Linked DNA regions of Sagittula stellata E-37. The protein of the gene in region 2 binds, or shares a complex with, the protein of the main gene of each other region. Links are inferred from orthologs where the notes say so. Each region holds a gene or a part of one and is shown on either strand. Other genes may lie near its edges.

The links. Proteins that work in one complex are often made in the same cells at the same time.
Region 1: the proteins of secA (region 2) and secY are in contact, whole or in part, in a crystal structure (PDB 3DIN), measured with the Thermotoga maritima proteins. The link is inferred for Sagittula stellata E-37 from one-to-one orthologs. Residues at the interface, in WP_004082002.1 of Thermotoga maritima: Glu261, Ala262, Arg263, Lys300, Ala301, Arg302, Thr303, Ile304, Ile305, Leu323, Tyr324, Asp325, Pro326, Val329, Ser330, Tyr333, Ile336, Lys340, Phe345, Val349, Glu363, Phe364, Tyr374, Ser375, Gly376, Gly377, Glu393, Ile395, Thr482, Ser483; in WP_004081795.1 of Thermotoga maritima: Glu108, Gly109, Glu110, Glu111, Ala236, Glu237, Arg238, Arg239, Ile240, Thr241, Ile242, Gln243, Tyr244, Ala245, Arg246, Arg247, Val248, Thr249, Gly250, Arg251, Arg252, Val253, Tyr254, Gly256, Ala257, Ser258, Thr259, Tyr260, Leu261, Pro262.

Annotation. Positions count from the first base shown.
Region 1 is NZ_CP155729.1:849,584-852,554, forward strand. What follows is about bases 69-2,971. They hold secY (preprotein translocase subunit SecY), read right to left. Parts: upstream 2,253-2,971; coding sequence 885-2,252; downstream 69-884. Other genes in these bases: ABFK29_RS03965 (BLUF domain-containing protein), read left to right, coding at 69-269; ABFK29_RS03970 (adenylate kinase), read right to left, coding at 244-888; rplO (50S ribosomal protein L15), read right to left, coding at 2,388-2,849. Outside these bases: more of ABFK29_RS03965, read left to right, coding at 1-68. UniProt on the Escherichia coli protein: The central subunit of the protein translocation channel SecYEG. Consists of two halves formed by TMs 1-5 and 6-10.
Region 2 is NZ_CP155729.1:620,573-623,959, forward strand. Bases 55-3,373 are described here. They hold secA (preprotein translocase subunit SecA), read right to left. Parts: upstream 2,982-3,373; coding sequence 255-2,981; downstream 55-254. Other genes in these bases: ABFK29_RS02910 (hypothetical protein), read right to left, coding at 55-59; ABFK29_RS02920 (peptidylprolyl isomerase), read left to right, coding at 3,152-3,373. Outside these bases: more of ABFK29_RS02910, read right to left, coding at 1-54; more of ABFK29_RS02920, read left to right, coding at 3,374-3,387. UniProt on the Escherichia coli protein: Required for protein export, interacts with the SecYEG preprotein conducting channel.

The sequences.
Region 1 (2,971 bases), 230 kb from region 2 along the record:
CGCGCCATACCGATTTCGACGTGATCCGGACGATGCAGGCCGACACCCGCAGCTTCGGGCGCTTTGCCATGGGCTATGACGACGTGCTGCAAATGCGTGCGGCGGAGTTCATCGAAAGCCTGAAGTCCTCTGCCATCTCGGACTCAAGTTTGCGGGCCCATGTCGAACTGCTGGCCGTGGGACGGCGCACAAAAAAGGCCGCTCTCGCGGCCTCTTTCGGTCAACTCGTTTCGGGGATGACGTTCAGCCGTCGAGCTTCCCGCCAATAGCCGACTTGATCTCGTCGATCTCGCCAAGCCCGTCCACGCGGGTGTGGACACCGGCGTGATAGTAGTAGCCGATCAGCGGGGACGTCTGCTTGTAGTAAGCCATCAGGCGTGTGCGCAGCGACTCCTCGTTGTCGTCGGCGCGGCGCTTGAACTCCGTCCCGCCGCACTTCGTGCACTTGCCGTCCTGGGGGATGGGCTTGGTGATGTCGTTGTAGACCTCGCCGCAGGACCCGCAGGTGGAGCGCGCGGTGATGCGCTTCACAAGGGCTTCGTCCTCGACGCGAAGCTCGACGACCTTGTCAAGAGTCTGGCCCACTTCCTTCAGCAGATCGCCAAGCGCGTCGGCCTGCTTGAGCGTGCGGGGGAAGCCGTCGAAGATGAACCCCGATGCCTTCTCCGTGGTCAGCTTCTCGCGGATCAGGCCGATCACGATCTCGTCGGTGACAAGCTCGCCGCGTGCCATCACGTCGGCGACCTTCTTGCCCATTTCCGTTCCGCTGTCTTTCGCCTCGCGCAGCATGTCGCCGGTCGAGAGTTGCACCATGCCGCGTTCTTCAACCAGAAACCGTGCCTGTGTGCCCTTGCCCGCCCCCGGCGGCCCCAAAAGTATGATATTCATCGCCGCGCAGGCCCTCCACGTTTCTTGCGCGCCTTACCCTTACCACGCAATTGGGATTTCTGGATAAGACCTTCGTATTGATGCGCCAGAAGGTGGCTTTGCACCTGCTGGATGGTGTCCATGGTCACGGAAACCACGATCAGTACGGAAGTACCACCGAAATAGAACGGAATGGCAAGCTGCGTCCGCAGGATCTCCGGCATGAGCGCAACACCGGCCAGGTAGAGCGAGCCCACCACCAGCACGCGGTTCACCACGTATTCGAGATATTCCGCCGTCTTCTTGCCCGGACGGATGCCGGGGACGAAGCCGTTCTGGTTCTTGAGGTTGTCCGCCACGTCGTCCGGCTTGAAGGAGACGTTGAACGTATAGAAGTAGGCGAAGAAGACGATCATCGCCCCGAAGAACAACAGGTAGAGCGGCTGGCCGGGGCCGAAGTAGGCGAGGATCGTCGACATCACCGGTCCGGCGGAATCCGAGCCGGAGAAGGTCGAGATCGTCACCGGCAGCAGCAGCAGCGAAGAGGCGAAGATCGCCGGGATAACGCCCGCCGGGTTCACCTTGACCGGCAGGTGAGAGGACTGCGCCTCGGTCATCTTCATGCCGACCTGGCGGCGCGGATACTGGATGGTGATCTTCCTCAGCGCCCTCTCCATGAAGACGACGAAGGCGATCAGCGCCGCGACCGCTATGATGACGCCAACGATCACCGCCGGGCTGATGGCGCCCGAACGTCCGGAGGCAAAGAACTGTGCCAGCGCGGCGGGCAGTTCGGCCACGATGCCGACGAAGATGATGAGCGAGATACCGTTGCCGACGCCGCGCGCGGTGATCTGTTCACCCAGCCACATCAGGAACATGGTGCCGCCGACAAGCGTGATCACGCAGGCGGCGCGGAAGTACCAGCCGGGATCGGTCACGAGATCGCCGCCCTCAAGGCTGACCGCAAGGCCATAGGCCTGCATGGTCGCCAGCGCCACGGTGGCGTAACGCGTGTACTGGTTGATCTTCTTGCGGCCCTGCTCGCCCTCTTTCTTGAGCTGCTCCAGCGTCGGCACCATGGCCGTCAGGAGCTGCACCATGATGGAGGCGGAGATGTAGGGCATGATCCCCAGCGCGAAGATACCCATCCGTCCGAGCGCGCCGCCGGTGAACATCGACACGATGCCCGCAACGCCGGTCGAGGCCTGTTCGACGAAGTCCCGCAGCGCGGCGCCATCGATCCCGGGAACCGGGATGAAGGTCCCGAGGCGGTAGACGATCAGGAGGCCAAGAGTAAAGAAGATGCGGTTGCGCAGGTCGGTTGCCTTACCCAGCGCGGCCCAGCTGGTGTTGGCGGCCATCTGCTCTGCTGCGGATACCATGCGGATCTCTCTTTTCAGGCAAACGCCGCCAAGACGGGTTTTCCGTCTGGCGGCGCTTTGGGAAAACTGGGGGCTATGTAAGCGGCGCTGGCGCCGCTCACAACCCGGTTTTGCGCCGCGTGGCGCGGTCGGAAATTATTCCGCAGCCGCGACCTTGAGCGCGCCACCGGCCTTTTCGACCGCTTCGACAGCCGACTTGGAAGCGCCGGTCACGTCGATGGTCAGGGCAGTGGTCACGTCGCCCTTGGCGAGGACGCGGATGCCATCCAGCTTGCGGCGGACGAGGCCCGAGGACACCAGCGTGTCTTCGTTGATGTTCGCGGCGTCCAGCTTGCCCGCGTCGACGAACTTCTGGATCAGGCCCAGGTTCACGACGGCAAAGCTCAGGCGGTTCGGCTTGGTGAAGCCGCGCTTGGGCAGGCGCTGGTAGAGCGGCATCTGGCCGCCTTCGTAGCCGTTGATTGCCACGCCCGAACGGGATTTCTGACCCTTGATACCACGGCCACCCATCTTGCCCTTGCCCGAACCCGGGCCGCGGCCGATGCGTTTCTTGGTCTTGGTTGCGCCGGGATTGTCGCGCAGTTCATTCAGTTTCATGTCGCTTCTCCAATGCCGGATGTGACCCTCGAAGCGATACGGGCCAACCACGGCTTTTCTTGACTTTGAAGTGCGGCCGCGCAAGTCGAGTCGGGCCACCGGGGGCGTATAGTCGCTGAGGG
Region 2 (3,387 bases):
ATGCCGCCAAGCGCGAGGCTTTTCTTGTGGTTTTTCGTCAGTTCCAGCAGCTTGGACATTCCTTGGCTCCTGTCCTTTGGGGTCGGGGACGAAAATCGCTCGGAAACGTGGCCATCTTTGGGCTGCAAGGCGGACAGATCGCGGCGTTTCACCTATTTGGCAAAAAAATTAAGGAATTGTCACGGTATGTCGCTTGAAACGAAAGGGTGCCCGCAGGACACGGACACCCCTTTCTTAACCATTTGCGACTCGGGTCAGGTCAGGCTGCCGTGGCAATGTTTGAACTTCTTGCCGGACCCGCAAGGGCAGGGATCGTTGCGTCCGGGGTTGCCCCAGGTCGCCGGATCGGTTTCGTCGAAGGCGGGCGCCGCACCATCGGGCGCGCTCGCTCCGTCTTCGGGCAGCGCGGCCTGCGCGGAGGCCGCGTCGGCCCGGGCCTTGAGCGCGCGTTGCATCGCCTCCTGCTGCTGGCGCAGCTCCTGCATCATCTTCTGACGCTCTTCGTCGGACATTGGGCGAACCTGCGCGAGTTGTTCGGTCACCGTCTCGCGCAGACCTTCAAGGAGGTTCTGGAATAGCTGGAAGGCCTCGGTCTTGTACTCGTTCAGCGGGTCGCGCTGCGCATAGCCACGGAAGCCCACGACAGACCGCAGATGTTCCAGCGTCAGAAGGTGCTCGCGCCACTTCTTGTCGATGGTCTGCAAGAGGACCTGCTTTTCGATGGAGCGCATTGTCTCCGGCCCGAAGGCCTCCTGCTTTTCGGCCATCACCTTGTCGGAGGCTTCGCGCAGGCGTTCGGCGACCACGTCCTGGTCGACGCCGTCCTCTTCGCTCCAAGCCATGACCGGCGCGTCGACGCCCAGCTTCTCGATGCAGGCGGCGTAAAGCCCCTGGCTGTTCCACTGGTCGGCGTAGGTCTTTGGCGGGCAATAGGTATCGACCAGCTCGTCGATGATGTCGTGGCGCATGTCGGTGACGATCTCCGACAGGTCCTTTGCCTCCATGATCTCGCGCCGCTGTGCGAAGATCACCTTCCGCTGGTCGTTCTGCACGTCGTCGAATTTCAGAAGCTGCTTGCGGATGTCGAAGTTGCGGCCCTCGACCTTGGCCTGCGCGCGCTCCAGAGACTTGTTCACCCAGGGGTGCACGATCGCCTCTCCTTCCTTCATGCCGAGCTTGCCCAGCACGTTGTCGAGGCGGTCGGAGCCGAAGATACGCATCAGGTCGTCTTCGAGCGAGAGATAGAAGGAGGAACGGCCAGGGTCGCCCTGACGGCCCGAACGGCCGCGAAGCTGGTTGTCGATACGGCGGCTTTCGTGACGCTCGGTCGCCAGAACGAAGAGACCGCCGGCCTCCTTCACGGCGCCTTCGTCGGCGGCATGGGCCTGCTCGATGTCGGCGCGGATCTCGTCGGGATGGCGTTCGGGGTTGGCAGCGATGGCCTCCATCACCTTGAACTCGACGTTGCCACCCAGCTTGATGTCGGTGCCGCGGCCCGCCATGTTCGTCGCGATGGTCACCGCGCCCAGCTTGCCGGCGTCGGCGACGATCTGCGCCTCCTGCTCGTGCTGGCGGGCGTTCAGAACGTTGTGCGGCAGTCCGGCTTGCTGGAGCAGGCTGCTCAACATCTCGGACTTGTCGATGGAGGTGGTGCCGACGAGAACCGGTTGGCCCTTCTTGTGCGCCTCGCCGATCTCCTCGACGATGGCAGCGTATTTTTCACGCGCGGTGCGGAACACCTTGTCGTCGTCGTCGATCCGGGCGATGGGCCGGTTGGTCGGAACCTCCACGACACCCAGGCCGTAGATCTCCATGAACTCGTCGGCCTCGGTCAGCGCCGTACCGGTCATACCGCCGAGCTTGTCGTACAGGCGGAAATAGTTCTGGAAGGTCACCGACGCCAGCGTGACGTTCTCCGGTTTTATCTCCAGCCCTTCCTTGGCCTCAATCGCCTGATGCAGGCCGTCCGACAGGCGTCGACCGGCCATCATACGGCCGGTGAACTCGTCGATCAGCACGACCTCGCCGTCGCGGACGATGTAGTCCTTGTCCTTCTGGAACAGCTTGTGCGCGCGGATCGCCTGGTTGACGTGGTGCACGACGGTCGTGGATTCCGGATCGTAGAGCGTCTGGCCCTCGGGCAGCAGGCCCCGGGCGTGCAGGTGCTCTTCGAGGTACTCGTTGCCTTCGTCGGTGAAGGTCACGTTTCGGGTCTTCTCGTCGACCTCGTAATGCTCTTCCACCAGTTCGGGGATCAGCTTGTCGACGGAGATGTAAAGCTCGGACCGGTCCTCGGACGGGCCGGAGATGATCAGCGGCGTCCGCGCCTCGTCGATGAGGATCGAGTCCACCTCGTCGACGATGGCGTAGTAATGGTCGCGCTGATGGATCTGGTCCAGCTCCGACTTCATGTTGTCGCGGAGGTAGTCGAAACCCAGCTCATTGTTCGTGGCGTAGGTGATGTCGCAGGCATAGGCCTGCGCCTTCTCTTCCTCGGGCTGGCGGGGGTAGACGGTGCCACAGGTCATGCCGAGCGCCGTGTAGACTTTCGACATCCACTCGGCATCGCGCGTGGCCAGATAGTCGTTCACAGTCACGATGTGCACGCCGCGCCCGGTCAGAGCGTTCAGATAGGCGGGGAAGGTGGCGACCAGCGTCTTGCCCTCGCCGGTCTTCATCTCCGAGATGTTGCCTTGGTGCAGGAAGATGCCGCCCATGAGCTGCACGTCGAAGGCACGCAGGCCAAGCGCCCGCTTCGCGGCCTCGCGGCAGTTGGCGAAGGCTTCGGGGAGGATTTGGTCAAGGCTTTCGCCCTTGGCCACGCGTTCCTTGAATTCTTCGGTTTTTGCGATCAGGCCGGCGTCGTCGAGCTTTTCGAACTCGGGCTCCAGCGCGTTGATCTTCTCCACCAGCGGGCGGGTGGTCTTGATCTTGCGGTCGTTCGGCGTTCCGAACACCTTGCGCGCGATTTTTCCCAACATGCCTGGTTACCTGTTCCCGGTTTCGTGTGCGGCATCTGCTTGCCCGCCTCGTACCGAGCCCATATGACAGGCCAGGAGACCGGCCACGCAGGGCCCTTGCGGCATGTAGTCGGCAGGCCGGAAAGTGTCAACGCCGCCCGCTATCACGGGACAGGCATCAGGAGGACGGTATGTCTAAAACCACGCAAAGTCGGGTCACACTCACGCTCAGCACCGCGCTTCTCGCGCTGACGCTGGCGTTGCCCGCAGCGGCGGAAAGCGCCGGACACGGACAGGAAACCACGACCGAAGACCATTCGACCGACGCTGCGGGGCACGAAGACGGCGCGGTGGCCGAAGGCGCCGCCCCCGAAGAGACCGCGCCCGATGGCGCTGCCCTTACCGCCGAAGATCTCGCACAGGTTGT